4 regions of the Rhizobium sp. CRRU65 genome follow, and region 1 is predicted to be linked to each of the others. Evidence: predicted binding sites of a transcription regulator. Region 1 holds the regulator's gene; each other region holds the start of a gene.
The links. Region 1 encodes PhoB, which activates phosphate uptake and scavenging genes when phosphate is short. Its sites were predicted from a motif close to TGTCATNNANCTGTCAT; they were not measured.
Positions count from the first base shown of each region.

Region 1 (7,878 bases):
TTCATGATCGTTCTGAGATCGGCTGATGTGACCGCCGAAAGATCGAGGAAGTGTTTAGGGCTCATATCGTCTTCTTACCTGTGCTGCGCCCGAAGGCGGCAATTTCTTCAAGCCGTCTTCTTGACCTTGGAGGCGCGAATGCTCTCGGCGGCGCGCTCGACGCGGGAAAGGCCCTCGCGGGCTTCCTCGGCGGTGACCACGAGCGGCGGAAGAAGGCGGATGACATTGTCGCCGGCAGGCACGCCGAGCAGATGGGCGGCGCGGATCGCCTGCAGCAGTTCGGCTGAGGGAACGGCAGCCTTGATGCCGAGCAAAAGCCCTTCGCCGCGCACGTCCTCGATCACATCGGGATAACGATCCTTCAGCGAGGCGAGGCCCTGGCGGAAGACAAGTGCTACGTCGCGCACCTGCTGGAGGAAGCCATCGGCAAGGATGATGTCGAGCACGGCGCTGCCGACGGCCATGGCAAGCGGATTGCCGCCATAGGTCGAGCCATGCGTACCGGCCTTCATGCCGGAGGCGGCCTCTGATGTGGCAAGGCAGGCGCCGAGCGGGAAACCGCCGCCGATGCCCTTGGCGACAGCCATGATGTCGGGGGTGACGCCCGACCATTCATGGGCGAAGAGCTTGCCGGTGCGGCCGACGCCGGTCTGGACTTCGTCGAGGATCAACAGCAGGCCGTTCTCGTCGCAGAGCTGGCGAAGCGCCTTCATGAACTCAGGCGTGGCAGGACGGACGCCGCCCTCGCCCTGCACCGGCTCGATGAGGATGCCAGCCGTGGCATCGGTGATCGCGGCGCGGACCGCTTCGATGTCGCCGAAAGCCACCTGATCGAAACCCGGCGCCTTGGGGCCGAAACCTTCGAGATATTTTTCCTGGCCACCGGCGGCGATCGTCGCCAGCGTCCGTCCGTGGAAGGCGCCTTCGAAGGTGATGATATGGAAGCGCTCGGGATGGCCCTTGGAAAACTGGTAGCGGCGCGCCGTCTTGATCGCGCATTCGAGCGCCTCGGCGCCCGAATTGGTGAAGAACACCTTGTCGGCGAAGGTAGCGTCCGTCAGCCGTTTTGCCAGACGCTCCTGGCCGGGGATCTCATAGATGTTCGACAGGTGCCAGACCTTGTCTGCCTGCTCCTTCAGTGCGCCGACCACATGCGGATTGCTGTGGCCGACGGAGGTGACGGCGACGCCGGCGCCGAAATCGAGATATCGCTCGCCAGTTTCGGTGATCAGCCATACGCCCTCGCCTCGCTCGAACCGCAGCGGGGCACGAGAATAGGTGTCATAAAGCGGCGCGGCTTCAGCCATGGCGCGATCTCCATCAAAGTTGCCGGGCAATGACTCCGGCTAAGGAAACCAGGCCCGAAAAATCAAAAATGCCGCCTTGCGGCGGCGAGTGGCACTATTTCCTTTTCGCGCTGCAATGTCAACAAAACGGCGCCCTTAGCGTATGCAGCACAGGTGTACAGCGGCATTTTCAGTCTTCAACAGGCATTATTGCAGAAATGCCACGCAGGGACAGCAAGTTGGGGAAAACTACGAATTCGATTCATCCGGATTCATGCGACTCTTGTCACGGAGTCAGGCTCACACTAGGTTAAAGATCAATTACTAGACTGCATGCGGCGGAACTAGTCACCAAAATTGATCAAGCGTTTCTTGTTTCGGAGCTCCCGGGACAACGGTGAGGGATTCTGCCATCACCAACGCAAAAGGTGGAGACAGGGCATGAACTGGACAGACGAGCGGGTCGAGAAACTCAAGAAGCTTTGGGCCGAAGGACTGAGCGCGAGCCAGATCGCGGCACAACTTGGCGGTGTCAGCCGAAACGCGGTCATCGGTAAAGTGCACCGGCTGTGCCTTCCCGGCCGTGCCAAGGCCGGCGGCACCAACACCGCGGCGCGAACGCCGAAGCGCAATACATCGGCGCCGCGCGCGCCGAACTTCGCCTCTCGCATCACCACCCGCACCGTCACCCGCCAGCAGGGCGCGACGATGCTGAAGGAAGAGATCGAGATCGAAACGATCGAGGAAATGGAATACGTGCCGAGAGGCAATGTGGTGGTGCCGATTTCCCGCCGCCTCGGCCTGACGGAACTGACCGAACGCACCTGCAAGTGGCCGGTCGGCGATCCGCTGAAGGATGACTTCCATTTCTGCGGCTGCGAGTCCCCCGACAATTCGCCCTATTGCGGTTATCACCAGAAGCTTGCCTACCAGCCGGTGAATGAACGCCGCCGGGCAGCGGCGCGGGCCAGCTGAACGGGCTGACCATCGTTAGAATGCAGAAAACGGGCCGAGTGGCCCGTTTTTTTATGCGCGGATGGAAGCTCAGGTTTCCCTCCGTCATGCTCGGCCTTGTGCCGAGCATCTGATCACCTCAACTACTTGAGGGAAAAAACTTTATTTTCAAATACTTCATTTGGCGTGCGCAGATCCTCGGCACAAGGCCGAGGATGACGTCGCGGGTTTTGCCAGGGCTCAGCAGGCTCAGATGAAAGCCCTCAGGCTTCCATCGAATAACCGGCGCCGCGGACGGTGCGGATGACGTCCTGCATGTTGGAGAAATTCAGCGCCTTGCGCAGGCGGCCGACATGGACGTCGACGGTGCGCTCGTCGACATAGATATCGTGGCCCCAGACACCATCCAACAGCTGTGAGCGGGAGAAGACCCGGCCCGGCGACGACATCAGGAATTCCAGCAGGCGGAATTCGGTGGGGCCGAGGCGGACTTCGCGGGTCTTGCGATGGACGCGATGGGTCTCACGGTCGAGCTCGATGTCACCGCATTTCAGCACCGTCGACAGCACCTCGGGACGGGCGCGACGCAGCATCGCCTTGACGCGGGCAACGAGTTCGGGGGTCGAAAAGGGCTTGACGACATAATCGTCGGCGCCCGTCGACAATCCGCGGACACGCTCGCTCTCTTCGCCGCGCGCCGTCAGCATGATGATCGGCAGACGCTCGGTCTCCGGCCGCATGCGCAGGCGCCGGCAGAGCTCGATGCCGGAGACGCCGGGCAGCATCCAATCAAGGATGAGAAGATCGGGCGTGCGCTCCTGAAGCCGCATTTCGGCTTCGTCGCCACGAAGGATGGTATCGACCTCGAAGCCTTCCGCTTCGAGATTGTAGCGAAGAAGCACGCTGAGGGCTTCCTCGTCTTCAACAACTGCAACTCTCGGGATCATGCGTGTCGGTCTCCTCGCGCATGATCCTTAAACCAGGGTGATTTAAGCAATGCATCCTGCGCAAATTTAAAAATTGGCTGCGACCTCTTTGCGCGCCCGGACGGGCGCGCACGCAAGCGGCGGGGTGTGGGCAGTTATTCGGTGACCGCGCCGACGGTGTTGGCGCTGTCGTCCTTCGGCCGATCGCCTTCCGGCTGCGCGCCTGTCGTCATGTAATAGATCGTCTCGGCGATGTTGGTGGCGTGGTCGCCGATGCGCTCGATGTTCTTGGCGCAGAAGAGAAGATGCGTGCAGCTGGTGATGTTGCGCGGATCTTCCATCATGTAGGTCAGGAGCTCGCGGAACAGCGAGGTGTACATCGCGTCGATCTCGTTGTCGCGTTCGCGGATCGCATTCGCCTTGTCGGCGGAACGATTGGTGTAGACGTCGAGCACTTCCTTGAGCTGGACGAGCGCCAGCTCGGACAGATGCTCGAGGCCGCGGGCGAGCTTGCGGGGAACGCCGGTGCTTTGGACGGCGATGACGCGCTTGGCAGTGTTCTTGCCGAGGTCGCCGACGCGTTCGAGATCGGCGGCGATGCGGATCGAACCCATGATTTCGCGCAGGTCCGCGGCCATCGGCTGGCGGCGGGCGATGGTGACGATCGCCTTGTCGCCGATTTCGCGTTCGGCGTGATCGAGGATCACATCGTCGGAGATGACCTTCTGCGCCAGCGCGGTATCGCCGTTGACGAGCGCCCGTACGGCTTCGGCGACCATCTGCTCGGCCAGGCCGCCCATTTCGGAAATCCGCCTGGACAGGAACTTCAGATCATCATCATAGGCAGAATAAATATGTGTCGATGCCATGGGGCTTTATCCTCGAATAACGGAAAGGCTTGGTGACGCCAAAATCAGCCGAAGCGACCCATGATATAGTCCTGGGTGCGCGGATCGTCGGGATTGGTGAACATCTTGTCGGTGTCGTTCTCCTCGACGAGATTGCCGAGGTGGAACATGGCGGTGCGCTGCGAAACACGCGCGGCCTGCTGCATGGAATGGGTGACGATGACGATCGTGTAGTTCTCGCGCAGCTCGTGGATCAGCTCCTCGACCTTGGCGGTGGCGATCGGGTCGAGCGCCGAGCAGGGCTCGTCCATCAGGATGACTTCCGGGCTGACGGCGACGGCACGGGCAATGCAGAGGCGCTGCTGCTGACCGCCCGACAGGCCGGTGCCGGATTCGTGCACGCGGTCCTTGACCTCGTTCCAGAGACCGGCGCGCTGCAGGCTGGTCTCGACGATCTGGTCGAGATCGGCCTTCGACTTGGCAAGGCCATGGATGCGCGGGCCATAGGAGACGTTTTCATAGATCGTCTTCGGGAACGGGTTCGGCTTCTGGAAGACCATGCCGACGCGGGCACGAAGTTCGACGACGTCGATATCGGGATCATAGATATCGTCGGTATCCAGCGTGATCTTGCCGGTGACGCGGCAGCCGTCGATCGTGTCGTTCATGCGGTTGAGGCTACGCAGGAAGGTCGACTTGCCGCAGCCGGACGGGCCGATCAGGGCGGTTACGGTGTTTTCGCGGATGTTCAGGTTCACATCGAATAGCGCGCGCTTTTCGCCGTAGTAAACCGAGACATCCTTTCCGATCATCTTATACGGGACGTTGCTCATCTTGTGATCCAGCGCCTTTTCAACTGCAGCTTCCGTCAACATGTTCATGATCTTGTAACTCCGTTTACCAGCGGCGCTCGAAGCGACGACGCAAGAGGATGGCGCCCATGTTCATGACGATCAGGAACAGGAGCAGGACGATGATGGCACCCGAAGTACGCTCAACGAAGGCACGTTCGGCCTCGTTGGCCCACATATAGACCTGTACGGGCAGAGCCGTCGAGGGATCGAGCGGTGTCGTCGGCGCGTTGGCGACGAAGGCGACCATGCCGATCAGAAGCAGCGGCGCGGTTTCGCCGAGCGCATGCGCCAGGCCGATGATCGTGCCGGTGAGGATGCCGGGCATGGCGAGCGGCAGAACATGGTGGAACACCATCTGCATCTTCGAAGCGCCGAGGCCGAGGGCCGCGGCGCGGATCGACGGCGGCACGGCGCGAAGGGCGGCGCGCGTCGCGATGATGATCGTCGGCAGGGTCATCAGCGTCAGCACCAGGCCGCCGACCAGCGAGGCCGAGCGCGGCAGGCCGATGAAGTTGATGAAGACGGAAAGACCGAGCAGACCGTAGACGATCGAGGGGACCGCAGCGAGGTTGTTGATGTTGACCTCGATCAGGTCCGTCAGCTTGTTCTTCGGTGCGAACTCCTCGAGATAGATCGAGGCGGCGACGCCGATCGGCAGAGCAAGCACGAGGACGATCAGCATCAGGTAGAGCGAGCCGATCAGGGCGACGCCCAGGCCCGCGGCCTCCGGACGGCTGGAATTGCCGTTGACGAAGAGGCCGGTATTGAACTGCTTGTGGAGAGCGCCGCTCGCCTTCAACTCGTTCATCCAGCCGACCTGCTTGTCGTTGACCTTGCGGTTCTTCTCATCGACCGACAGATCGATCTGGCCCTTGTTGGCGCTGTCGACATTGGCGTCGGCAAGCACCGTGACATTGACCGTCTTGCCGATGATGGACGGATCGGCGACGACCATGTCGCGCAGCTGGACCGGCGCACCCTTGGAGAGCATGGCGGATGCATCGCGCACATCGGGACGGCTCGCGGCATTGACGTTCAGCTGCTTGACGATCGCGTCGCGCAGGAGAACCGGATAATTGGCGGCGATCAACACCGAAGGGTCGGTCGCACGCTTGTTGTTCGGGTCGATCGTCTTCTCGGAGAATTCGATCGGCAGGGTGATCGCCGTCTGCTGGAAGGCGGTATAGCCCTTGCCGATCACCGTCCACAGCAGGATGAACAGGAAGACGAGACCGAAGGTGATGGCGGCGATGCCATAGGCCTGGAACCGGCGCTCGGCGGCATAGCGGCGCTTGATGCCGATATCGCGGCGCACCGGCGCCTTGGAAACGGTGACGCCTGATGTGGGAGAAACAATATCCGTCATTCGTACTGCTCCCGGTATTTGCGCACGATGTAGAGCGCATAGATATTGAGGCAAAGCGTGATGCAGAACAGGGTGATGCCAAGGGCGAAGGCAACCAGCGTCTGCGGCGAGGTGAACTCAAGGTCGCCGGTCAGCTGGTTGACGATCTTGACGGTCACCGTCGTCATCGGCTCGAAGGGGTTGATCTGGATGCGGGCGGCGACACCGGCGGCCAGCACGACGATCATGGTTTCGCCGATGGCGCGCGAGGCGGTCATCAGCAAGGCGCCGACAATGCCGGGAAGAGCGGCCGGCAAAACCACTTTCTTGATGGTTTCGGAGCGTGTGGCACCAAGACCGAGCGAACCGTCACGCAAGGTCCGCGGCACGGCGGTGATGATGTCGTCCGACAGCGAGGAGACGTAAGGGATCAGCATGATGCCCATGACGATGCCGGCCGTCAGAACGCTCTGCGCCTGGATGAAGTTGCTGTAGTTGCCGGACAGAAGGCCGCTGATCTGGGCAGAGAAATCGCGCAGGAACGGGCCGACGGTGACGAGCGCGAAGAAGCCGTAGACGATCGTCGGAATGCCGGCGAGCACTTCGAGGAGCGGTTTGGCGACGCCGCGCAGCTTCGGCGAGGCGTATTCGGCCATGTAGATGGCGGCAAAGAGGCCGACCGGCACGGCGACCAGCATGGCGACCAGACCGATATAGATCGTGCCGAGCAGCAGCGGGATCAAGCCGAACTGGCCGAAGGACGAGCTGCCGGCGCCGGCAAAGCGTGGATCCCAGACGGTGCCGAAGAAGAAGTCCATGGCGGGAACGGCCGCAAAGAAGCGGGCGGCTTCCGACAGCATGGAGAAGACGATGCCGATCGTCGTCAGGATGGCGATCGAGGAGGCAAGCAGCAGGCCCCAGAGCATGACGCGCTCGACCCGGTTGCGGGCGCGGAAGCGCGGAGCGATGGAACGCAGCGCATAGAAGGCGCCGGCAACGGCGAGAGCGAAGACGATCGCCGTCATGGCGATGCGGCTCGTCATGCTCATCGCGTTGAGCTTTTTGGCGGCGTCGAGCATGTAAGGCAGCGGCTGGCTGGCAAGCGGCACGCCCTTTTCGAGGAGCTTGGCCTGCAGGGCAGCCGGATCGTTGGCGACCGCGGCAGTTTCATCCGAGGTCAGCATCGTCATGCCGCGGGCAACCGTCGCCACCGTCGAATAGCCGAGATCCTGCTCGACTGCGGCTTGCGCTTTGATGTCGTCGGGGAAAGCACCGCGAACCGAGGACTGGATGATGCCGGGGCTGATGGAGAGCCAGAGGCAGAGGACGAGCAGGGCGGGAAGAACTGCCCAGATCGCCGCATAGGCGCCGTAATAGACCGGCCGTGAATGCAATGCGGAGGATCGGCCTCCGGCAAGCGCCGTGGCACGACTGCACGCGACCAGATAGGCGGCGGCACCGATCACCACAAGGCACAAAAGTATGATGGATGTGCTCATTCGTTACGTCCCCAGGCCCATAGCCCCCAAAAAGCCCGGCAGCTTCATCAGCCTGCCTTCAGCTTCCAATCATGGAGAAGGAATTCCAACCCTGCAGCTCCAGAACCGCTGGCGCGCAGGGACATAAGCAACGCCGGCGCGGGCCAAGAAGGACCGCGCCGGCAAA
Region 1 is NZ_JBLYZH010000031.1:15,891-23,768, reverse strand. Features, by position in the region: gene argF (ornithine carbamoyltransferase) at 1-65, opposite strand, end outside; gene ACM5SV_RS35810 (aspartate aminotransferase family protein) at 108-1,307, opposite strand; gene ACM5SV_RS35805 (GcrA family cell cycle regulator) at 1,728-2,261, shown strand; gene phoB (phosphate regulon transcriptional regulator PhoB) at 2,504-3,187, opposite strand; gene phoU (phosphate signaling complex protein PhoU) at 3,322-4,035, opposite strand; gene pstB (phosphate ABC transporter ATP-binding protein PstB) at 4,080-4,895, opposite strand; gene pstA (phosphate ABC transporter permease PstA) at 4,912-6,234, opposite strand; gene pstC (phosphate ABC transporter permease subunit PstC) at 6,231-7,712, opposite strand.

Region 2 (7,878 bases), on a different contig from region 1:
CTGCTTCCCAGTCGACGAGCAGCTTGCGATGCGCGGGGTCGGCAAAGAGGCGATGCATGGTATTGCGCTCGTCGCGGTCGAGCGTGTCGTAACCGCCGAACAGCACCTCGGCGGCACGGTTCCAGGCGAGCACGTCCCACCGGCGGCCGAGCACATAGGCCGGCTGGTGTGTCAGGTTGGCGAGCATGCGCTGCAGCGGCTCGTCGACACATTCGGGTGCGGACGAGATTGCCTGAGGCACTTGCCGATTGTTGAGGATGAAGAGATGCCGGCGCTCGGCCTCGTCGAGGCGCAGCGCATCGGCAAGGGCGTTGAGCACCTGAATGGAGGGTCGGATGTCGCGGCCCTGTTCCAGCCAGGTGTACCAGGTGGTGCCGACGCCGGCGAGCATGGCGAGCTCCTCGCGGCGGAGACCCGGCGTGCGTCGGCGAAACCCCTCCGGCAGGCCAACTTCGGAGGGCGTCAGCCGCTCGCGACGGGAACGCAGAAAGGCTGCGAATTCACGGCGGCGGGCATCGAATGTATCGGGTCTCTGGTCCATGGGAGCGATCATATCAGTATCAATACCAGGATAAAACTGGAACTGTTTGCCGTTTCCAAGCCGCGCATGATGCCGGTGCCGCGGGTGATTGAAACGCCCGCGGCTCGATCAATTCAAGGAGCAGCATCATGTCTTTGCAGCATGTGGTCGTCATCGGCGGTTCTTCCGGCATCGGCCTTGCCACGGCGAAATTACTGTTGAAACAGGGGTATACCGTTACCGTTGCGGGCCGCGACGGCGAAAAGCTTGCCGCGGCGACGGCATCGCTCGCGGGCGAGCTGCGCAGCCTCGTGCTCGATGCGGCGGAGCTCTCCGGTCTCGGGGAGGCTTTTTCCCAGATCGGCGCATTCGGTCATCTCGTGCTGGCGATGGGCAGCGGTCACGGTGCCGGACCCTTCGTGACGCTCGACATGGCGGATCTGCTTGCCGGGTTTCAGACCAAGCTCATCCCGCATGCCGCGGCAGCCCAGGCGGCACTGCCGCTGCTGCAGCCGGGCGGCAGCATCACCTTCGTTTCGGCGGTCAGCGCGCAAGCTGCGATGCCTGGCACGGCTGGACTTGCGGCCGTCAATGCCGGCATCGAGGCGATGGTGCCGGTGCTTGCCGCCGAATTGAAGCCGCTGCGCGTCAACGGCGTTTCCCCCGGGGTCGTCGATACGCCGTGGTGGAATTTCCTGCCGCCCGAGCAGCGCGACAGCGTCTTTGCGGATTTCGCCGGCCGCACGCCGGTCGGCCGTGTCGGCAGGCCGGAGGATATCGCGGAGGCGATTGCCTTCCTGATCGGAAACGGATTTATGAGTGGCCATGTCATCACCTGCGATGGTGGCGTCAGTCTCGGCGCCTGAGGCAGGTTTCGGACGATGCTGACAAAATTATGCAGCATTCAAAGTGCTACGGCGTCCTCGGCGCCTCTGAAAAGACGTGGGGTCCTGTCGGCCCCAACGATGGTACGGCTGCGGCCGTCCGATCGCGTGAGGCCGCGGCAAGCCTCTCTTCGGCCCTGCGGGCGATCGCCTGCAGGTCGCGCGGCTTGCCTGATATCTTCTCCATGGCGGCGATGGCGACATCGGTTGCGAGGTAATCCGGCTTGTGGCCGACGCCGCGAACGGTGATGAGTTCGGAGCCTGATATATCGCGGGCAAGGCCGCGCGAGTGCAGGTGTTCCCAGACGATCTCGTCGCTGTCGCCTGTTATGATGACGGTCGGAGCGGTGATCTGCGAATAGAGCAGCGACTGCTCCTTCACATAGGCAAGCAGTCGTTTGAAATCGTCGGCATTGTTCTGGAACGCGCTGGGACGCAGTACCAGCGACGGACCGGTTTTTTCGATGTAGTCGGCCGGGCGCGGATTGGGGCGGAATACATTCAGCGTGCCCCGCTCCAGCCGGCTGAGCCCAAGCGGCACGACGATTGCGTGGTTGAAGAGCCAGCCGACGATCGGCACGGTTGCCAGGTGATAGTACCAGTCGATGCCGCCTGGCCATGGATGAGTGGCGGGCGCGAGGAAGAGCAGGCCGGCGGTTTTGTCAGGATGGCGCAGGCCGAAGGCGGCGGTGATCGCGCCGCCGAAGGAATGGCCGACGATGATCGCCTTTTCGATGCCGCGCTTCTCCATCAGTCTGGCGATTGCATCTGCCTGGCCGGAGGGGACGGCGTTCTCAGGACCGCCGCGTTCGGAATAGCCATGACCGGGGCGATCGACGAACAGCATTTCCGCCCGGCCTTCGAGTGCGGCGCGGAAGGCCACGACCTGGTCGAGCAGATTGCCGCTGGCGCCGTGAATGAAGACCAGACCCGGCAGATCCGAATTTTCTGGCGGCGGGACGTGGACCGCATTCATGCGGTAGCCGCCGATATCGGTCAGTTCGCCGATATTCGGATAGGCGTGTTCAAATTGCCGCGCCTTATAAGTGGAGTAACCGATGGCGGCGGCGAGCGGGGCGAGAAGAGCGGAAACTTCTGCAAGCATGATCTCAACAAGCGGTAGTTGCGGGATGACCTGCGAGCGGGCACCGCATCGTTCCCGCTCTATTCTAAAATTGCGCAGCACGATCCGACGTCAAGGCCGCCGTCCGGAATCAGGTGCGGTTGCCGGCGAGTTTTTCCGCAAGTGTGTTGGCCTGTTCTTGCGCGGTGCGTTCGGCGGGATAGATATCGAGAAAACGCTCCCACGCCTTCAAGGTCAGCTGATCGTTACCGGAATTGCTGAGGATCGCCGCCATGCCGGAGAGCGCGCCGAAATGACGCGGCTCGAGATCGAGTACACGTTCGATGTCGGACATCGACTTGCGATAATTTCCCATGACGAAATTCAGCGTGGCGCGGCGGTTCCAGCTTTCGGCATAATCGGGCTTCAGCGCGATCGCCTCGTCGAGGAAATCGAGGGCGGCGGGGTTGCGCTTTTCCTCGATCGCCTTGTCGGCCCACTGCATCAGCAGATTGACGGTGGCACTGCCCGAATCGTTCCATTCCATGCGGATTTCATTGGCGATGCCACTGGCTTTTTCGGGATCGCGTTCACGCTTCAGCTGGCTGAAGAGCTGGTCGAGGTGCTGCTTCGGCGAATTGTTGGCATCCGCCTGCTCGACGATGACGTCCTTTTTCGCGACGGCAGCCGACTTTTCCGCGGCGGCGGCCGGAAAGGAGGGGGTAAGGAGAATGAGGGCGAGCGGCAGCGCCGCTGATGTCAAAGCAAAAAAGCGCATGGCGGACATATTAGCCCGCCAGCGCCGAAGATCAAACAAATTTGACGTGATCACCGCAGCGACCCACCGGATATATCTGCCGGCGCAAGCGCACGCGGCAGGGCGATCCGGACGCGCGAAATCAGCCCTGACGAGCCTTGAAGCGCGGGTTCAGCTTGTTGATGATGTACATGCGGCCCTTGCGGCGAACCAGACGGTTGTCACGGTGACGAGCCTTGAGCGACTTGAGCGAATTCTTAATCTTCATTTTTTTGATCCGCGATCTCTATGGGGAATTCACATTCGCCCGTATCTTTAACAATCAAAAGCGCGCCATCGGGCGCGCTGTTTAGGTGGGGGAGCAGATACCCCGTCACCTTTTCCGTGTCAACCACATGAAGGTGTTTTTCCCAAGGCGCAGAGGTGTTTTCTCAGGTCCAAACCGGCGATTTCGGCGTCACGGTGGTGACATGACCCATCTTGCGGCCGGGGCGCCACTCGGTCTTGCCGTAGAGATGAACCAGCGTGTCGGGGCGCCGCAGCCAGTCGGGAACGGCAAGGATATCGTCGCCGATCAGGTTCTGCATGACGCAGTCGGAATGTCGCTCGGCATTGCCAAGCGGCAGGCCGGTGACGGCGCGGATATGCTGCTCGAACTGGCTGACGACGCAGGCGGCTTCCGTCCAGTGACCGGAGTTGTGGACGCGCGGCGCCATCTCGTTGGCGATCAGACCGCCATCGGCAAGCACAAAGAATTCGATGCCGATGACGCCGACATAGTTCAATGCGGCAAGGATTTTCTCGGCCGATTTCCGCGCGGCGTCCGCCGTCGGCGCCGAGATCGCGGCGGGAACCGTCGAGGTGTGGAGGATGCCGTTGCGGTGGACATTCTCGGCGGGATCGAAGCAGACGACCGTACCGTCGGTGGCGCGGGCGGCGATGATCGAGACTTCACGCTCGAAGGCGACGAAGCTTTCGAGAATGAGCGGCACGCCGCCAAGTGCTGCATAGGTGCCATCCGGGCTGTCTGCGGCCGAGCGGAAAACCTTCTGGCCCTTGCCGTCATAACCGAGACGGCGGGTCTTCAGCACGCCCTGGCCGCCGAAATCCTTCAGCGCCGTTTCGAGATCGGCCTGGCTGTCGATCGCATGGAAGCGTGCAGTGGTTATGCCGCAGCCGTTGAGAAAGCGTTTTTCGACGAGACGGTCCTGGGCGGCTTCCAGCGCCTTCGGCGGCGGATAGACCGACACGCTCGCCGAGAGCTTTTCGGCGGCTGCGACAGGCACGTTTTCGAATTCGTAGGTGACGACATCGCAGATATCGGCGAGTTCGGCGAGTGCCGCCGGATCGTCATAGGCAGCGGTAATCTGCCGGTTGGCGAGCTGGGCGGCCGGGCAGTCCGCCTGCGGCTCGAGGATGACCGTGCGAAAATTCAACCTGGCGGCGGCAATCGCCAGCATGCGGCCGAGCTGGCCGCCGCCGATAATGCCGATCGTTGTTGCCGTCATAGGTCGTCCATCGGGTATTCGGCGACGGCATCACTCTGGCGCGCGCGCCATTCGTCGAGCCGGTCGGCAATTTCTTCGTCGGAAAGGGCAAGTACGGCGGCAGCGAGAAGGGCGGCGTTGACCGCACCAGCCTTGCCGATGGCGAGCGTGCCGACCGGAATACCGGCCGGCATCTGTACGATGGAAAGGAGGCTGTCCTGGCCGGACAGGGCTTTCGACTGGACCGGCACGCCGAAAACTGGCAGCGGTGTCAGCGAGGCGGTCATGCCCGGCAGATGGGCAGCGCCGCCGGCGCCGGCGATGATGACCTTGAAGCCCTCCGCGCGTGCGCCCTTGGCGAAATTGACCAGCCGGTCGACTGTACGGTGCGCCGAAATGATGCGCGCGTCATAGGGAATTTCCAGCGCCTCCAGCGTGTCGGCGGCGTTTTTCATGGTCTCCCAGTCGGACTGGCTGCCCATGATGATGGCGACGGGTGGTCTGTCTGTCATCGTTGCTGCTATTCCCTCTCAGGCGATGATGTCAGGGATGATCTGATCTTCCAGCCTGGAGAGCCTGTCCTTGATGACGAGCTTCTTCTTTTTCATGCGCTGGATCCGCAGAGCGTCGCATCCGGTCTGGATCATGGCGTTGATCGCGGCGTCGAAATCCTCGTGCTCCTGGCGCAAGCGCGCCACTATGAGCCTGATTTCCGCCTGTTCCTGATCGGCCATATACATTCCCCGTTATCGTCCCTGGACCTTGTCCGATCTGCCGATGATTTCCGCAAGCTCCTATCATCAAATACAGGTAACGGCTAGTTAGTCTTGATCATGAAATTGCCATCCAGTCTTCATCTTTTGGCCTTCGACAAGCCTTCAAAAATGTGTCACAGTCCCGCCCGTTGACACCTTGATCCCCGACGATGTTGGCCGGGGAGGGTAAGAGGAAGGAAGGGTCATATGACTGTTCAAGCTCATCTTGAGTCACTCCAGAAAAAGCATGTCGCTCTCGAGGAGGAGTTGCACGCGCTCAGAACATCTCCCTCTATTTCCGATACGGCACTTGCCGATTGCAAGCGTCGCAAGTTGCGCATCAAGGACGAGATTCAGCGTCTTAAGTCATCCGTCCACTAATCTTCCCAAGGATCGCCGGACGATCATCTTGCGCAACAAGGTAAATCCATCCATTCCACCAAAAATCAGCAAGAACCGGTGATTTGACACCAGATTTGCGCCAGCCCGATGCATCCGGCATCGTGGCTGGCGCTTTTGGGTCCGCCACGTCTCACATCGCGTTCTTATGATTCACATCGTATTCCCAGATCGCATGGGAACATGCATCAGGCCCAGAACTGATCCAGCCACAAATTGAGCTTGTCGAAGCCGCGGTTGTTGACCGCGTAGATACGTTTGGTGCCTTCCGAGGTCACGGAGACGAGATTGCTGTCGAGAAGCGCCTTCAGGTGCTGCGAAACAGCAGGACGGCTGATCGGCAGGCCTTCGGCGAGCTCATTGACGGTCCGTGGCGCGCGACGCAATTCCTCCAGCAGAAACCGCCGGTTCGGATCGGCAATCGCAGAGAAGGGGTCCGTGTTCGACATGGCGGGAACGCTACGTCAAACCGGCCGCGCCAGCAAGGAAATTGTGCATTGCAGCGTGTCACTGCATAATTCCTAAAATCGGAGTTGATTTCAGGAATTATGCAGCCGTTCAAAGTGCCACAGCGTCCTTTGCGCCTCTCGAAAGATGTGCGGCGCTGTATGGCTTCTACCAGCCAAGGCCCTCGCCCACGATCAGGAAGGCGGCGATCAGCGCCATCGCATACATGAAGGGATAGAAGATCTGTGGCCTCATCCGGCGCACGCACCAGGCGCCGGCGATGGTGGCGAGCGGGGCGAAGGGCAGAAGCGTCGCGGAGGTCGCAAGGTTCTGGGTGTCGAGCTGGCCGAGCGCGAAATAGGGGATCAGCTTGATGGCGTTGAGGATTGCGAAGAAGCGCACGCTGGTGCCGGTATATTCGCGCGGCTGCAATTTGAGCGGCAGGGCATAGATCTGGAAGGGCGCACCGCCGGCATGAGCGACGAAGCTGCCGTAACCGGAAAATGTCCCCCAGAGGCCGGCGGCCACCGGCCGCTGGCCGCGCGGCGGGATCACCTTGCCGGCGCCCGGGCCGAAACTGTTCCAGAAATAGCGCAGGCAGAAGAGGATGGTCACCGCGCCGATGACGATGCGCAGCATGTTGCCCGGAACCAGCGCCGAGGTCGCCCAGCCCAGCGCGATACCGAAGATCGCGCCCGGCAGCATGATTTTCAGCGTCGCCCAGTCGCCATGTTTGCGCCAGATGACGAGCGAGATCATGTCCATGAAGACCAGGATCGGCAGCAGGATGGCCGCTGCCTCGACGGGCGAGACGACGAGGGCGAGAAAGGGCAGGCCGATCAGCGACAAAGCGTCGCCCATGCCGCCCTTTGCGAGGCCCACCAGCAGAACGGCGGGCACGGCGGCGTAGTAGAATGACAGATCCTGCGGCATGCTTTCGACGTCCTCCTCTTGCCAGCCTCGTCTAACGGAACTACTCACACAAAACGAGTGCGGATCCCTCATTTCGAAGGGGAATTCGCAGGAAACGGAAAGACCCCATGACCGAACCGGAAAACCGCTGCCGCCTTGTGCTCATCGTGCCCGATATCGCCGATGCAGATGAACAGGCAAAGATCGTCGCCGACGCGCTGAAGGGCGGCGATGTCGCCTCGGTGATCGTGCCGCAATACGGGCTCGACGACGGCACCTTCCAGAAACATGCGGAAAAGCTGGTGCCATTGATCCAGGATGCTGGAGCAGCCGCGCTGATATCAGGCGACAGCCGTGTCGCAGGCCGGGCAAAGGCCGATGGCCTGCACCTTTCCAGCAATGCAGAGGCGCTTTCGGAAGCGATCGACAAACATGCGCCGAAGCTGATCGTCGGCGGCGGCAACGCGGCCGACCGGCACCATGCGCTGGAGATCGGCGAAGTCAGGCCGGACTATATCTTCTTCGGCAAGCTCGACGGCGATATCAAGCCGGAGGCGCATCCGAAGAACCTTGCGCTCGGCGAATGGTGGGCCTCGATGATCGAGATTCCCTGCATCGTCATGGGCGGCACCGATCCGGCCTCGGCGCTCGCCG
Region 2 is NZ_JBLYZH010000010.1:32,527-40,404, reverse strand. Features, by position in the region: gene ACM5SV_RS20420 (helix-turn-helix transcriptional regulator) at 1-553, opposite strand, end outside; gene ACM5SV_RS20415 (SDR family oxidoreductase) at 670-1,386, shown strand; gene ACM5SV_RS20410 (alpha/beta fold hydrolase) at 1,433-2,509, opposite strand; gene ACM5SV_RS20405 (hypothetical protein) at 2,619-3,254, opposite strand; gene ykgO (type B 50S ribosomal protein L36) at 3,367-3,492, opposite strand; gene ACM5SV_RS20395 (5-(carboxyamino)imidazole ribonucleotide synthase) at 3,656-4,732, opposite strand; gene purE (5-(carboxyamino)imidazole ribonucleotide mutase) at 4,729-5,223, opposite strand; gene ACM5SV_RS20385 (YdcH family protein) at 5,242-5,445, opposite strand; gene ACM5SV_RS20380 (YdcH family protein) at 5,674-5,847, shown strand; gene ACM5SV_RS20375 (ArsR/SmtB family transcription factor) at 6,054-6,314, opposite strand; gene ACM5SV_RS20370 (sulfite exporter TauE/SafE family protein) at 6,481-7,245, opposite strand; gene ACM5SV_RS20365 (thiamine phosphate synthase) at 7,353-7,878, shown strand, end outside.
Region 2: ACM5SV_RS20380 (YdcH family protein) is a predicted target of PhoB. The motif match lies at 5,552-5,568, and genes of this name have one in related genera.

Region 3 (7,878 bases), on a different contig from region 1:
GCGATCATTGGGCTGTCGGCGAAGAACGCCATCCTGATCGTCGAATTCGCCAAGGACGGGTTTGCCGAGGGCAAATCGCTGATGGATGCCGCGATCGAAGGCGCCCGTCTGCGCTTCCGACCGATCATCATGACCTCGCTAGCCTTCACTTTGGGCGTGATGCCGCTGGCGATCGCCACCGGGCCAAGTGCGGCCAGCCAGAATGCCATCGGCACGGGCGTGCTTGGCGGCATGATCTCGGCGACGGTGCTGGCGATCTTCTTCGTTCCCGTCTTCTTCGTCTTCGTGCTGCGTCTCTTGAGGACGAAGCGGCCGGAGACTGTGAATGAGGAGACGCCGGCCGGGCAGGAGCCCGCGCCGGTAACGTCGCCGAGCTGAGGTGAAGAGTTGGCGGTTTGCCTTGCGCAACCCACCACAGCTTTGCGCCGTTCCGATTTAAGGAATTATGCAGTCGGCTTCGGCGTGATCGTCACGTCGGCGCCATAGGCATCGCGCAGTTCGCCTTCCTGTCCCGGCTGCCGATCGGCCGCCTGATGCAGCAGGATCGACTCGTATCCTTGCGAGCGCGTCCCCTCGATCAGCGTGATATCGGCGTTTCCGGGATTGTCGGAGCGCTCGAACCACTCGACGGGGCGGTGCAGAAAATTCATTTCGACCGCCCGGTTGGTGACGCCATGACCGACGATCACGACGTTGTGGTCGCCATTTTCGGCACCGTGCATGACGGTCTGCAGGAACAGGCGCACCCGCTGGGCCACATCCGCCCGGCTTTCGCCATCCGGCGGCCGTGCGTAGAACTTGCCGCTGTTACTGCGCAGCCTCGCCCATTTTTCGAACTCGTCGGGAAACTTCTGCTTCTGTTCGGCGTGGTCGTAGATTTCGGTGAAGAGACCGAAATCCTGCTCGCGCAACAGATAGTCCTCCCTGATGTCGCCGACAAAACTTTCCGGCAGTGCTTCGAGCAGCGCATCTTTGCTCTGCCGGGTCCTCAGAAAGGGCGAATACCAGATATGCAGCTTGCCGAAACCCGCGCTCGGCAATGACCTGAGATAGGACGCGATCACGCCGCCTGCTTCGAGAGCCTGCCGATGGCCCCACTGCGTCAGCGGCACGTTGTGATCGCCGAATTGGCGGTAGGCCTGTTCGTTGATGTTGCCGAGGGATTCGCCGTGGCGAACGAGAAAGAGACGCATCAGCCATCCCGCATTGTCGGATATGGAATCGGCGCCATCATGAACGCCCTGAATGAACAGGGCAACCTTGTCGCGGGACCTGGCGGCGACGGGCATACTGCCCGCGTGGCGACGGGACTACTACCCGCGCGGAATGAACAGGTTTGCAGGGCTTTTCCCCAGCTTGTCATCTTCCTGAAACACGAGTCTGGTTTTGGAAGGCTAGATGAAAGATGGGACATGAGCGGTAGCTCGTGAAAGACATGATGGAACCCAGACATTTCCGCACGCTCTTCATTTCCGATGTCCATCTCGGCTCGAAGGCCGCGAAGGCCGACTTCCTCTTGGATTTCCTGCGCCACCACGAAGCCGATACGATCGTGCTCGTCGGCGACATCGTCGACGGCTGGCGCCTGAAGCGCAGCTGGTACTGGCCGCAGGTCTGCAACGACGTCGTCCAGAAACTGTTGCGCAAGGCGCGCAAGGGTACGCGCGTCGTTTATATTCCCGGCAATCACGACGAATTCCTGCGCGCCTTCCCGGGCATGCATTTCGGCGGCATCGAGGTCGTCGAGCGTATGATGCATGACGGCGCCGACGGCAGAAAATATCTGATCCTGCATGGCGACGAGTTCGACGTCGTCGTCCGCAACGCCCGACTGCTCGCCTATCTCGGCGACTGGGCCTATGACACGGCAATCCGCATCAACATCATCCTGGCGGCGGTGCGCCGCCGACTCGGCATGCCCTACTGGTCGTTCTCGGCCTGGGCGAAGCTGCAGGTCAAGCATGCTGTCAACTTTATCGGCGAATTTGAGCGCGTCGTGGCCGAGGAAGCCCGCAAAAACGGCGCCGATGGGGTGATCTGCGGACATATCCATCATGCCATCATCCAGGACATGGACGGTATCCGCTACATCAACACCGGCGATTGGGTGGAAAGCTGCACGGCTGTCGCCGAGCACGAGGATGGCACGTTCGAACTGATCACCTGGCGGGCGCTCGCCAGCAGCGTGCCGGCGCTTGCCGCTATCGAAATGCATGACGAGGGCGAACTGGCCCCGCAAGCCGCCTGATTTTGGCGCCGGCGCATCCGCGCCTGCGCTCCCACGAATTTAGCCGTTACCGTCAGGCGACAGGCCCTATTTATTTTCTAAAACGTTTCAGAACGGCTATTTCTCGCAATAGTCGCCTCCAGGGTGGTGTGTTAGGACAACGTCCAGTTTCCTTCAGGTCCACCCATGATTCCCGCTCAAAATTCCCCGACGGGTGAGGGAGCGCCGCCGCGCTTCCGGCTTCTCAGTGCGCTTTCCTATTGTGCGCCGCTGCTCGTCAACGGCATCGTCCTGCCGTTCTTTCCCGTCTGGCTCGCAACCCATAGCTTCAGCGATCATGAGATCGGCATCATCCTTGCCATACCCATGGTGGTTCGCGTGCTGGTGGCGCCTGTCGTCGCCATGATCGCCGATCGATTGAAGGAGCGCGCCGACGTGCTGCTCTGGTCGGGCGGCCTGTCGTTGCTGACGGCGGTCGCGTTGTTCTGGACGACGACCTTCTGGCCGGTGACGATCGTCTATGCGCTGCAGGGCGCCACCTTCGCACCCTATGTGCCCGTCGTCGAATCGATCGTCATTTCGGGCGTGCGCCGCTGGGGGCTCGATTACGGGTCGATGCGCGTGTGGGGCTCCATCTCCTTCATCGTCTCGACGCTGGTCGGTGGCCAGATGATCAGCCGGTGGGGCGGCGGAATGGTGCTCGATGTCATGGTGTTCGGCTTTATCATGACCGTGGTCATGGCGATCTTCTGTCCGCGCATCGGGCCAACGCGACGGCGCGGCCAGCCGATCAACATTCCAGCCGCTACCGGCAGTGGCCTGCGCGAGCCACACCTGCTGCTGCTTCTGATCGGCGTCGCCATCCAGCAATCGAGCCATGCGGTGCTGAACGCTTTTTCCTCGATCTACTGGCATCAGCTCGGCTTCTCCGGCACTGAGGTCGGCCTGCTCTGGAGCGCCGGCGTCGCCTCGGAAGTGACGGTGTTCTTCCTGTCGAAGCGTCTCAACCGTCGCTTCGATGCCTGGACGCTGATCCGCTTCGGCTGCGCCATCAGCGTCTGCCGCTGGATCCTGTTTCCGATGAATACCGGTTTTGCCGGTTTCTTCCTGCTGCAATGTTTCCACGGCTTCACCTATGCCTTCGTGCATACCGGCGTGCAGCGACGGATCATGGCGACGGTGCAGGAGACGCAGGAATCTTCGGCACAGGGCGCCTATTTCTTCTATGTCGGCATGGCGATGGCGCTGATGACCCTGGCGTCGGGTTATCTCTATGCCTGGCTCGGCGTCGTCAGCTATTACGTCATGGCGCTGGTCGCGTTTTCCGGCCTCGGCCTCGTCATCTTCGCCTATTACCTTCAGCCCCAAAGGGTGCTTTCCGGCGGAAAGACCAGCGAAGCGGCGTAGCGCAGGCCGGGATCGCGGTCGCGGGCAAGCAGCAGCGGACCGTCGAGATCGACGAAATCGGCATTCTGGGCGAGGAGAACGGCGGGCGCCATGGCAAGCGAGGTGCCGACCATGCAGCCGATCATGATACTGAATCCGAGCCGTTCGGCCTCGGCCTTCATCGACAGCGCCTCCGTCAGGCCGCCGGTCTTGTCGAGCTTGATGTTGATCGCGTCGTAGCGGTCGGCAAGGCTTGCGAGATCGCCGGTGTGGTGGACACTCTCATCGGCGCAGACGAGGAGCGGGCGGCGGATTTCGGCGAGCAGCCCATCGCGGCCAGCCGGCAGCGGCTGCTCGACGAGGGCGATGCCTGCTTCCGCGGCGATATGGAGATGACGCTCCAACACGGCCTCCGGCCAGCCCTCATTGGCGTCGAGAATGATGGCGGCATCGGGCGCGGCGGCGCGGACGGCGCGGATGCGGCTTTCATCGTCGCCGGTGCCGACCTTGACCTTCAGCAGGGCGCGGCCGGCATGTTCGCGCGCCTGGGCGGCCATCACCTCCGGTTCACCGAGCGAGATGGTGTAAGCGGTGGTGAGCGGCTGCGGAGCGGCAATGCCGAGGCGGGCGGCGACGCTGTCTCCTGTCTGCTTTGCCTGGAGGTCCCAGAGGGCACAATCGACGGCGTTGCGGGCCGCGCCCGGCGGCATGGCCGACAGCAGGTCATGGCGTGAAATGCCGGCTTCGATCAGCGGTCGCGCCGCCTCGATCTGGGCGAAAACGCTCTCCATGGTCTCGCCGTAGCGGCGGTAAGGTACGCATTCTCCGCGCCCCTGCGCACCCTCTTCGACAAGCGTGCAGGTGATAACCTCGGCTTCGGTCTTTGCCCCGCGCGAGATGGTGAAGGTCCCGGCAATCGGAAAGGAATTCATCTGGATATCGAGGGTGCGCGGCATTATTGCTCTCCTGCAAGCATGGAAATTGCACGGTGCTTCTGTATATTGACGCGCCGGGCGAACGATCTGCTTCGCGATTCGGCAATGTCGCTGTAAGCCTTGAAAGACACAAGTATCTTGAACGCCGAGAATCGCAACGCCGCCTCCCTTGATGTGGACGACCAGGCTGATGGATCGGGACAGCGTGTGCGTCTTCAGGGCAATTGGCGCAGCGCCTACATCCATCTGGTGCTACGCGATTTCGAAAAGCTTTTGCAGAAGAAGACTGGCGACCTGACGGTAGACCTCTCGGATATTTCGGAGATCGACACCGCCGGCATCTGGCTGCTGTGCCGGCTGAAGAAGCAAGAAGAGGCGGGCGGGCGGACGGTTCGCTTCGAAGGCACCAACTCGCATATCGACGAAATGCTGGAGATGTTTTCCGAGGAGCCGACCAAGGTCGAGCCGGAGCAGACGGAGAAAGTCTCGCTTGCCGCGCGCATCTTCGCGCCGATCGGCAAAATGACCTACGAGGTCTGGGACAATTTCGCCGCCGCCATGTATATCCTTGGCTCGGCGGTGCGCGGCGCGCAGATGAAGTTCGGCCGCGGCAGCGGCGTTTCGCCGGCCTCGATCGTCAACCAGATCGACCATATGGGCGTTCGCGCCGTTCCGATCATCTTGCTGATGTCTTTCTTGATCGGGGCGATCATCGCCCAGCAGGGCGCCTTCCAGCTGCGCTACTTCGGTGCTGAGGTTTTCGTCGTCGATCTCGTCGGCATCCTGCAATTGCGCGAAATCGGCGTGCTTCTGACCTCGATCATGATCGCCGGCCGTTCGGGCAGCGCCATCACCGCCGAAATCGGTTCGATGAAGATGCGCGAAGAGATCGACGCGCTGAAGGTGATGGGGCTGAACCCAATCGGCGTGCTGATCTTCCCACGACTGGTGGCTCTGACCATCGCGCTACCGCTTTTGACGGTGCTGGCAAATTTCGCTTCTCTGGGCGGTGCTGCCGCTGTCGCCTGGGGCTATTCCGGCATCACCTTCGCCAATTTCCTGTCGCGCCTCCACGAGGCGGTCACATTGTCGACGGTGCTGTCAGGCATGATCAAGGCGCCGTTCATGGCGCTGGTCATCGGCATCGTCGCCGCCGTCGAGGGGCTGAAGGTTGGCGGCAGCGCGGAATCGCTCGGCCAGCACGTGACGGCCGCGGTGGTGAAGGCGATTTTCGTCGTCATCCTGATGGACGGGCTTTTTGCGATGTTCTATGCAGCGATCGATTTCTAGGATGGCGGACCGCGTGGACGAGAAACCGATCGATATGGAAGACAAGGACGAAAGGGACATCGTGCTGTCGGCGCGCGACGTCACCGTCGGCTTCGGCTCCAAGGTCGTGCTCGACAATCTGAACCTCAATATCTACCGCGGCGAGATCCTCGGATTCGTCGGCGCGTCGGGCACGGGTAAATCGGTGCTGATGCGTACGGTGCTCCGGCTGCTGCCGCGCCGCTCAGGCACGATCAAGATCCTCGGCCAGGATTTCGACGAGCTCGACGAACCACAACGCAACGCGCTCGACATGCGGCTCGGCGTACTGTTCCAGCAGGGGGCGCTGTTCTCGTCGCTGACGGTCAAGGAGAACATCCAGGTGCCGATGCGCGAGTATCTCGACCTGCCGACCTCGCTGATGGATGAGCTGGCGCATCTGAAGATCCGTATGGTCGGTCTTGCAGCCGATGCCGCCGACAAATATCCATCCGAACTGTCCGGCGGCATGATCAAGCGCGCAGCCCTTGCCCGCGCACTGTCACTCGATCCGGAACTCGTTTTCCTGGACGAACCGACCTCCGGCCTCGACCCGATCGGTGCGGCCGAATTCGACGAACTGATCGCCAACCTGCGCGATAGTCTGGGATTGACCGTGTATATGGTCACGCACGACCTCGACAGCCTATTTTCGGTCTGCGACCGTATTGCCGTGCTCGGAAAGAAGCGAGTAATGGTGGAAGGCACGATCGACGACATGCTGGCCTATGACGATCCGTGGGTGCAGGCCTATTTCAAGGGCAAACGCGCGCGGTCGATTGTGCCGCAGAACGATGCTGCCGCGCGGCACGACAGCAGCGGAAAGTGACCGGATAAGATGGAAACCAAAGCCAATTACACGATTGTCGGTTTTTTCACGGTGCTGGTGATCGCGGCTGCCTTCGGCTTCGTCTACTGGATGGCCGAATATGGCCGCGGCGGCCCTATGACGGAACTGATCGTTCGTATTCCGGGTTCGGCCAACGGCCTCAGCGTCGGCTCGCCGGTGCGCTTCAACGGTATCCAGATCGGCTCGGTGCAGACGCTGTCGATCGATGCCGACGATCCGCAATATTCGCTGGCGTTCACCCAGGTGCGCACCGATGCGCCGATCTACCCCTCTACCAAGGCCGCCCTCGAAATCCAGGGCTTGACCGGGGCTGCCTATATCGAACTCTCAGGCGGCCGCAAGGGCGAGGAAAGCATCCTCCAGCATGCGATCGACAACGGCAAACGCGCCGTCATCGTCGCCGACCAGTCGAGCGTCACCAATCTCCTGGCGACCGCAGACAAGATCCTCGATCGCGCTAATGACGCGGTCGGCGAACTTCAGGGTTTCATCGAAGATTCGCGTGGGCCGCTGACCGAGACTTTCAAGAATGCCGAGACGTTCTCCGATGCACTTGCCAAGAATTCCGGCAATATCGACGCCTTCCTGCAGAGCGTGGGTGAGCTCTCCAATACGGTGAAGGCGGTCTCCGGTCGTGTCGATTCGACGCTTCAAGCCGTCGAATCGCTGGTCAAGGCGGTCGATGCGCAGAAGATCGACAACATCGTCTCCAATGCCGAGAAGATTACCGCCAATGTCGCCGATGCCTCGGGCGACCTCAAGGGTGCGATCCAGAAGTTCGACCAGACCGCCACCACCTTCAACGATTTCGGCAAACAGGCGCAGGCGACACTCGATCGCGTCGATACGCTCGTTGCCCAGATCGACCCGGCGAAGGTGAAGGGCTCTGTCGACGATATCGCGCAGGCGACCAAGGATGCGCGCGCCGCCGTCGCCTCGATCCGCGAGGTCGCCAACACGGTTTCGGCGCGTCAGAAAGATATCGACCAGACGATCCAGGACGTGTCGCAGCTTTCCAACAAGCTGAATTCGGCCTCGACCCGCATCGACGGCATTCTCATCAAGGTCGATGCGCTGCTCGGCACCGACAATACGCAATCGCTGTTCACTGAAGCGCGCAATACGCTGGAATCCTTCAAGAAGGTCGCCGACAACCTGAATTCGCGGATCGG
Region 3 is NZ_JBLYZH010000014.1:174,672-182,549, forward strand. Features, by position in the region: gene ACM5SV_RS25830 (efflux RND transporter permease subunit) at 1-378, shown strand, start outside; gene ACM5SV_RS25835 (histidine phosphatase family protein) at 444-1,193, opposite strand; gene ACM5SV_RS25840 (UDP-2,3-diacylglucosamine diphosphatase) at 1,436-2,248, shown strand; gene ACM5SV_RS25845 (MFS transporter) at 2,414-3,634, shown strand; gene dgcA (N-acetyl-D-Glu racemase DgcA) at 3,586-4,569, opposite strand; gene ACM5SV_RS25855 (ABC transporter permease) at 4,669-5,838, shown strand; gene ACM5SV_RS25860 (ABC transporter ATP-binding protein) at 5,840-6,685, shown strand; gene ACM5SV_RS25865 (MlaD family protein) at 6,695-7,878, shown strand, end outside.
Region 3: ACM5SV_RS25840 (UDP-2,3-diacylglucosamine diphosphatase) is a predicted target of PhoB. The motif match lies at 1,358-1,374, and genes of this name have one in related genera.

Region 4 (7,878 bases), on a different contig from region 1:
GGGCTGCATCGTCAACGGGCCGGGCGAAAGCAAACATGCCGATATCGGCATTTCGCTTCCGGGCACTGGCGAAACGCCGGCCGCCCCCGTCTTCATCGACGGCCGGAAGGCGCTGACTCTGCGCGGTGCCAATATCGCCGCCGATTTCGAGGCGCTGGTTGTCGACTATATCGAGAAGCGTTTCGGCCAGCGGACGGCGGCGGAATGAGCGCCCGCAAGTTCGGATGAGCCGGTACTGGTCGCCTATCGTCAGTAAGCTTCGGCCCTATGTCGCGGGCGAGCAGCCCCGTATCGCGAACATGGTCAAGCTCAATACCAACGAGAGCCCTTACGGTCCGTCCCCGAAGGCGCTTGAGGCGATCCGGGATGCGGCGGACGATCGTCTGCGGCTCTATCCCGATCCGACTGCTGCGGAATTGCGCGAGACGATCGCGGCCCATTTCGGCCTGACCGCAGAAGAAATATTCGTCGGCAACGGCTCCGACGAGGTTCTCGCGCATGCGTTCCAGGCGCTGCTGAAACACGAGCGGCCGCTTCTCTACCCCGATGTGACCTACGCCTTCTATTCGACCTATAGCCTGCTATACGGCGTCGAAGCGATCGAGGTGCCTGTTGACGATGGGTTTCGGATCGGGCTGGAAGATTACGACAGGCCCTGCGGCGCGATCATCATCCCCAATCCGAATGCGCCGACCGGCATCGGCTTGCCACTTGCCAGTATCGAAGCACTTCTTGCCGCCCATCCGGATGCGGTCGTTGTCATAGACGAGGCCTATATCGATTTCGGCGGCGAGAGCGCTGCCGGGCTCGTTTCAACCTATCCCAACCTACTGGTGATCCAGACCCTGTCGAAGTCCCGTTCGCTTGCCGGTCTGCGCATCGGCTTCGCGCTGGGGCAGCGGCCGCTGATTGAGGCGCTGGAGCGGGTCAAGGACAGTTTCAATTCCTATCCGCTCGATCGTCTGGCGCAGCTTGCCGCGACGGCGGCGATCAAGGACGAGGCGTGGTTTGAGACATGCCGGAGGAACATCATCGCCAGCCGCGAAAGCCTCGACTCTGAACTTGAAGTTTTGGGTTTCGAGGTCTTGCCGTCCCAGGCGAACTTCGTTTTCGCGAGGCACCAAAGCCGTTCCGGGGCAGCGCTTCAAGCCGCTCTGCGGGAGCGCGGCATTCTCGTCCGGCATTTCGCCAAACCGCGTATTTCGGACTTCCTGCGGATCAGCATCGGCACGGGCGAGGAGTGTGCCCGTCTGGTTTCCGCCCTCAAGGAGATACTGACAGCCTGACCTGCCGCTTCAGCTCTTCCGGTCGGCGATGAAATGCGCCGCAGCAATGAGGGTCGAGGCACGGGGGCCGTAGGGGGCAAGCAACGCCTCTGCATCGCGGACATGCTCGCGGAGCTGGGCTTCGGCCCATTCCATGCCGCGCAGGGCCACAAGCGTTCCCTTGCCGCGGGCCGCATCCTTGCCGGTCGCCTTGCCCATGGTCGCCGCATCCGAGGTCAGGTCGAGAATGTCGTCGGCCAGTTGGAAGGCAAGGCCGATCTTTTCGCCGAAGGCGCGCAGGCGACGGCGATCCTCCGGCCGGCTTGCCGCGATGACGGCGCCGGCTTCACAGGCGAAGCGGATCAGCGCGCCTGTTTTCATCGCCTGCAGGCGGATGATGCCGGCCTCGTCGGGGGCCTGCTTTTCCGCCGCGAGGTCGAGCGCCTGGCCGCCGGCCATGCCGCCGAGACCGGCTGCGCGGGCAAGGGCCAGCACCAGCGATGCCTTGCTCGTATCGGCAAGGGTCGTTTCCGGCGCGGCGATGATGTCGAAGGCGTAGGTCAGCAGGCTGTCGCCGGCGAGGATCGCCGTCGCTTCGTCGAACTTGATATGTACCGTTGGTTTGCCGCGGCGCAGGTCGTCATCGTCCATGGCCGGCAGATCGTCATGCACGAGGGAATAGCAGTGGACGCATTCGAGGGCGGCGCCGACGCGAAGTGCCGCCTCGGCGTCGCCGCCGAGCAGGGCTGCACTTTCGACGACGAGAAACGGGCGCAGCCGCTTGCCGCCGTTCAGCACGGCATAATGCATGGCATCGCGCAGCGTCTCGGGCCTGGCGATTTCATCGGAAAGGGCACTCGGTGAAAGCAATGCGTCGAGCAGCGCCTCGATGTCGCGGGCGTTGTTCTTCAGCCTCGTCTCGAAAGTGTCCCGGTTCGCGTCCATGGGCGCTGTTTGGCATGAGCGCCCCCGGGCTTGCAACGGAATTGTCGATGGCGGCAGCAAGATTCGCCGCGCACTCTGGCATAAGCTCTGCGCAGGCGTTATGAGAACGACAGGAGCGAAATCGGACTGGGGACATTGGATATAGCGCCGGAGAGAGAGGACAGCGTCGACATGCCGGCTCGTCGGCGATGGTTCGGAGACGGGCGTGTGTTGAAACGCATTATTCTGGCCGTGCTGGTCTTGCTGATTCTTCCCTATGCGCTGATCTTTTTCTATCTGCTGCCTTTCATTCATCCCGTCTCGACGCTGATGCTGCGCGATCTCGTGCTGCTGCGGGGTTACGACAGGCAATGGGTGTCGCTTGATAACATTGCCCCGGTTGTGGTGCAGTCGGTGATGATGTCGGAGGACGGGCAATATTGCTTTCACGGCGGTGTCGACTGGGCGGAAATGCGCATGCTGGTCGAGGATACGCTGAAAGGTCAGGCGACACGTGGCGGCAGCACCATTCCGATGCAGACGGCGAAAAACCTCTTCCTCTGGAACGGCCGCTCCTTCGTGCGCAAGGCGCTGGAACTTCCGCTCGCGGTGAGCACGGATTTTGTCCTGTCGAAACGGCGGCTGATGGAAATCTATCTCAATATCGCCGAATGGGGTCCCGGCATCTACGGCATCGAGGCGGCGGCCCAGCATCATTTCAAGGTGCCGGCCTCGAAGCTGACGCGGCGCCAGGCATCGCTGCTGGCCGTCTCGCTGCCGAACCCCATCGACCGCAATGCCGGCAAGCCCGGACGAGGTCTTCGCCGGCTCGCCGGCGTGATCGAGAGACGCGCACAAGGTTCGGGCGATTACATCAGGTGCATCTATGATTGAGATCAGAACTTATCGTTAGAACAGGATCTCGTCCGAAAACCGCTCACACTTTTCGGTATCGTGCTCGAGACGTGGCAAGTGTCATCTGGCATTCTTGGTTCTGCCATATGGGCGAATGCAGTCCAACCAGAGCCCCCGAGTCGCCCATGACCATCACGACATTTTCGCCCGAGCTTCTCTTTTATTCGAAGAGGCACAATCCAACCCCGCCCGCCCATCTCGGCAGCCGTTATCGCAAGGTCGGCGGCTTTCTGCCGGAAGCCGGCAACACCATCGTTTGCCATATCGAGAAGGGTTCGCAAACGCAGGCGGTGCTGATCGAGGCGCGTGAGAAATATCTGGCGATGCCCGAAGCCCCGCAGTTCCTCTTCACGCCGATATCAAGCATTCACATGACACTTTTCGAAGGTGTCATCGAGACCAGGCGCCGCCAGGATTGCTGGCCGGGCGATCTACCTCTCGATACGCCGATCGACGACATGATAGCGCTGATGGCGGCCCTGCTCGAAGGTTTCTCGATGGCCGATCCCTTCAAGGTCGCCATCGTCGAAGCTCGCCCGTCGGGCCTGCTCGTCGACGGGGCGACGGAGAGAGACCGCAAGGTCATGCGCGCCTGGCGCAATGCGCTGGCCGAGCTTCTGGGCTATCGCCAGCCGAACCATGAGGACTATAAGTTCCACATGACCTTCGCCTATGCGATCGAACGGTTGGAAGACGAAGCCTTGCCGCGCTGGCAGGCAATGCTCGACAACGTCGCCGACGATGTCCGCCGCAAGGCCCCTGTTTTCGAGCTGACCCCGCCGGCATTCTGCGTGTTCGAGGACATGAACCATTTCCACGAATTGTTGATCTTCGATTTCGAGGCATGAACGGGAGAAGCCCATGGATAGACCGACGCTCTACATCGCCAACAAGAACTATTCTTCCTGGTCGTTCCGGCCGTGGATGGCGCTGACGGGCGCCGGCGTCGATTTCGAGGAAGTCCTGATCCCCTTCGACTATCCTGGTGGCAATCCCGATATAAAGGCGGTCTCACCGACCGGGCGAGTACCACTTCTGCAGCAAGGTGCATTGAAGATCTGGGAATCGCTGGCGATCATCGAATATGTCGCTGAGCTTTATCCGGACGCCGGCCTTCTGCCGAGGGATCGCGCCGAGCGGGCGCTCGCCCGTTCGGTTTCGATGGAAATGCTTTCGGGCTTCCGGGCGCTGCGCGGTGCCTGCCCGATGAATATCCGCCGGCCGAAGGGCAAGATCGCGTTGCCGGATGGTGTCGACGCCGATATCAGCCGCATCGAGACGATCTGGCGCGACCTCCTGCAGCAATCCGGCGGACCGTTTCTGTTTGGCGCGTTCAGCGGGGCGGATGCGATGTTTGCGCCTGTCGTCAACCGGTTCGAAATCTATGATCTCGTCAGCCAAAATGATACGCTGGCCTATATGGAGACCATGAAGGCGCATCCGGCCTGGCGGAAATGGGAAGAGGCGGCCCGCGCTGAGCCTTGGATCGTGCCGGAAGACGAAGTCTGAGCCTGGAATCATTGGCTTTGCAAAAAATACGCATGGGGACTGGTCAAGGTCACCCCTTGCATGTATAAGCGCGCCAAATTCCGAAATCGCGACATGTCCGTTTCGGCCGCCCGTGTGGCCGTGGGAATGTTTTGCCCGCAAGTGGAGTAAGAGAAATGGCTGTACCGAAGAGAAAAACAAGCCCGTCCAAGCGCGGTATGCGCCGTTCGGCAGACGCCCTGAAGGCTCCGACCTACGTCGAAGACAAGAATTCCGGCGAACTGCGCCGCCCGCATCATATCGATCTGAAGACCGGTATGTATCGCGGACGCCAGGTTCTGACGCCGAAGGAAAGCGCATAATTTCCCGATCCGGCTTGTCCGATCGAAGTTTCAAGGCCGGCGTCACGCCGGCCTTTTGCATTTCGACAATATAATATTTGCAATGACTTGCGGTGGGGCAAGGGTTTGCGGCAGTATTGTCCCATGATGCACTGGGAGATTGCTGATGATAGCCGCCATGCCCCTGATGATTATCCCGTTTGTTCTTTACAATCTTGCGATGCTGGGCCTGATGGGCAATGGCGGCATTCCAGCACTGCAACATGATATCATCGTGCTGTCGATGATCTCGGGCGCGATCTGGAGCATGGCGCTCGGCGACCTTTTTATCGTCATCGCACTTGTCGTGCTGTTCTTCGAAATCCTCAAAGCGACCAGAACCGGTCCCGGCAATCTCGTCAACCACATGCTGTCAATGCTGGTGTTCATCGCTTTCCTGGTCGAGTTTCTGCTCGTCCGGGATGCTGCGACGCAGGTCTTCTTCATTTTGATGACGATCGCTCTGATCGATGTCATCGGCGGTTTTGCCGTGTCGATCCGAAGCGCCGGGCGGGATGTCTCGATCGGACTATAGGTTGTCGAGTTTGTTCTGAAGGGCGCGGAGCTGTTCCTTCAGCTCGTCGATATCCTTGGCCTCGGCCTTGCGGCTTTCCTTGGCAGGCGGCGTCATGAAGGGCGAGAACATCTGCATCGCCTGCTGAAACAGCTCGGTGTTGCGGCGAACATGGTCCTCGACCATCTGCATCGGCAACTGCAGGTTCTTGCCGAGCGGCGTTTCGCCGAAGGCGCGGTTTACTTGCTCGCGCATCTGGACCTGTTGTTCCGTGAAGGAGCGCATCGAATGTTCGAGAAAGCTCGGCACGACCATCTGCATCTGATCGCCGTAATAGGTAATGAGCTGGCGCAGGAAGGAGATCGGAAGCAATGTGTTGCCGGTCTTCGATTCCTGTTCGAAGATGATCTGGGTCAGCACCGAATGGGTGATGTCATCTCCGCTTTTTGCATCTTGTACGTTAAATTCTTCGCCCTTCTTCACCATCTCCGCCAGGTCTTCCAGCGTCACGTAGGTGCTGGTGCCTGTGTTGTATAGGCGGCGATTGGCGTATTTCTTGATAACGATCTGACCCTCATGCTTCGCCATATCAGTCTCCTGAACCCCCGTCTGATTTATGGATATTCCTCCACTTGAGACTGTAAACGCAAAAGAAGGCCGGTGACAATCTCTTTGTGCGATGCGGCAAACCTTTAACAGAGCAGATGAATCGGGCTTTGACAGGCTTTGCCGAAAAATGACGGCGGCCGGTCTTCGCGTTTGACTTGTGCTCCAAGCTTTGCCAGTTTCCACTTATGTAAGTGAGACGAAAACGAGGAGCGTCCCCATGAGCAATCCATCCATCGTCATCGCCAGTGCAGGGCGAACAGCAGTCGGCGCCTTCAACGGTGCTTTCGCGACGGTCCTCGCGCATGAGCTCGGGGCGGCCGTCATCAAGGGCGCGCTTGAGCGTGCCGGCGTCGATGCCGGGGAGGTGGATGAGGTGATCCTTGGTCAGGTGCTTGCCGCCGGCGAGGGCCAGAACCCGGCCCGCCAGGCGGCGATGAAGGCCGGCATTCCGCAGGAAGCGACAGCCTGGGGCGTCAACCAGCTCTGCGGCTCGGGCTTGCGCGCCGTCGCGCTCGGCATGCAGCAGATCGCCACCGGCGACGCCAAGATCATCGTTGCCGGCGGCCAGGAATCCATGTCGATGGCCCCACATACCGCGCACTTGCGCGGCGGCGTCAAGATGGGCGACATGAAGATGATCGACACGATGATCAGGGACGGCTTGACCGACGCTTTCCACGGCTACCACATGGGCATCACCGCCGAGAATGTTGCGCGCCAGTGGCAGCTTTCGCGCGACGACCAGGATCAATTCGCCGTCAGTTCGCAGAACAAGGCAGAGGCAGCGCAGAAGGCCGGTCGCTTTGTCGATGAGATCATCCCCTACGTCATCAAGACACGTAAGGGCGACGTTACGGTCGATGCCGACGAATATATCCGTCACGGCGCGACGATAGAGGCGATGGGGAAGCTGCGCCCGGCCTTCGACAAGGACGGCACGGTGACCGCCGCGAACGCATCCGGCCTCAACGACGGTGCCGCCGTGGCGGTGCTGATGAGCGAGGCGGAGGCAGTCCGGCGCGGCATCCAGCCGCTCGCTCGCATCGTTTCCTGGGCAACGGCGGGTGTCGATCCTCAGATCATGGGCACCGGACCGATCCCGGCTTCGCGCAAGGCGCTCGAGAAGGCCGGCTGGTCGGTGAACGATCTTGATCTCGTCGAAGCCAACGAGGCCTTCGCGGCGCAAGCCTGCGCCGTCACCAAGGATCTTGGATGGGATCCGTCGATCGTCAACGTCAACGGCGGGGCAATCGCGATCGGCCATCCGATTGGCGCCTCCGGCGCGCGCGTTCTCAACACCCTGTTGTTCGAAATGAAGCGCCGCGGCGCAAAGAAGGGACTGGCCACGCTTTGCATCGGGGGTGGCATGGGTGTGGCCATGTGCTTTGAAGCGCTTTAAATAGCATACGATCCATGATTGAAGATCCCGCCACGCGGCGGGGCGAAAAACAAAAGGGGAGCGGAGCATGAGCAGAGTGGCTGTGGTCACTGGGGGTACACGCGGCATCGGCGCGGCAATATCCATGGCACTGAAAAATGCCGGATACAGGGTCGCGGCCAGCTATGCCGGCAACGACGAGAAGGCCAAAGCCTTCCATGATGTCACCGGCGTTCCGGTGTTCAAATGGGATGTTTCGGATTACCTCGCCTGCGGCGAGGGAATTGCCAGGATCGAAAGCGAGATCGGGCCTGTCGAAATCCTCGTCAACAATGCCGGCATCACCCGCGACGCGATGTTCCACAAGATGACGCAGCAGCAGTGGCACGAGGTGATCAATACCAA
Region 4 is NZ_JBLYZH010000003.1:194,148-202,025, forward strand. Features, by position in the region: gene ispG (flavodoxin-dependent (E)-4-hydroxy-3-methylbut-2-enyl-diphosphate synthase) at 1-208, shown strand, start outside; gene hisC (histidinol-phosphate transaminase) at 225-1,286, shown strand; gene ACM5SV_RS07220 (polyprenyl synthetase family protein) at 1,296-2,210, opposite strand; gene mtgA (monofunctional biosynthetic peptidoglycan transglycosylase) at 2,346-3,083, shown strand; gene ACM5SV_RS07230 (DUF1868 domain-containing protein) at 3,230-3,952, shown strand; gene ACM5SV_RS07235 (glutathione S-transferase family protein) at 3,966-4,613, shown strand; gene rpmF (50S ribosomal protein L32) at 4,769-4,954, shown strand; gene ACM5SV_RS07245 (hypothetical protein) at 5,100-5,507, shown strand; gene phaR (polyhydroxyalkanoate synthesis repressor PhaR) at 5,502-6,074, opposite strand; gene ACM5SV_RS07255 (acetyl-CoA C-acetyltransferase) at 6,313-7,494, shown strand; gene ACM5SV_RS07260 (beta-ketoacyl-ACP reductase) at 7,562-7,878, shown strand, end outside.
Region 4: ACM5SV_RS07230 (DUF1868 domain-containing protein) is a predicted target of PhoB. The motif match lies at 3,163-3,179, and genes of this name have one in related genera.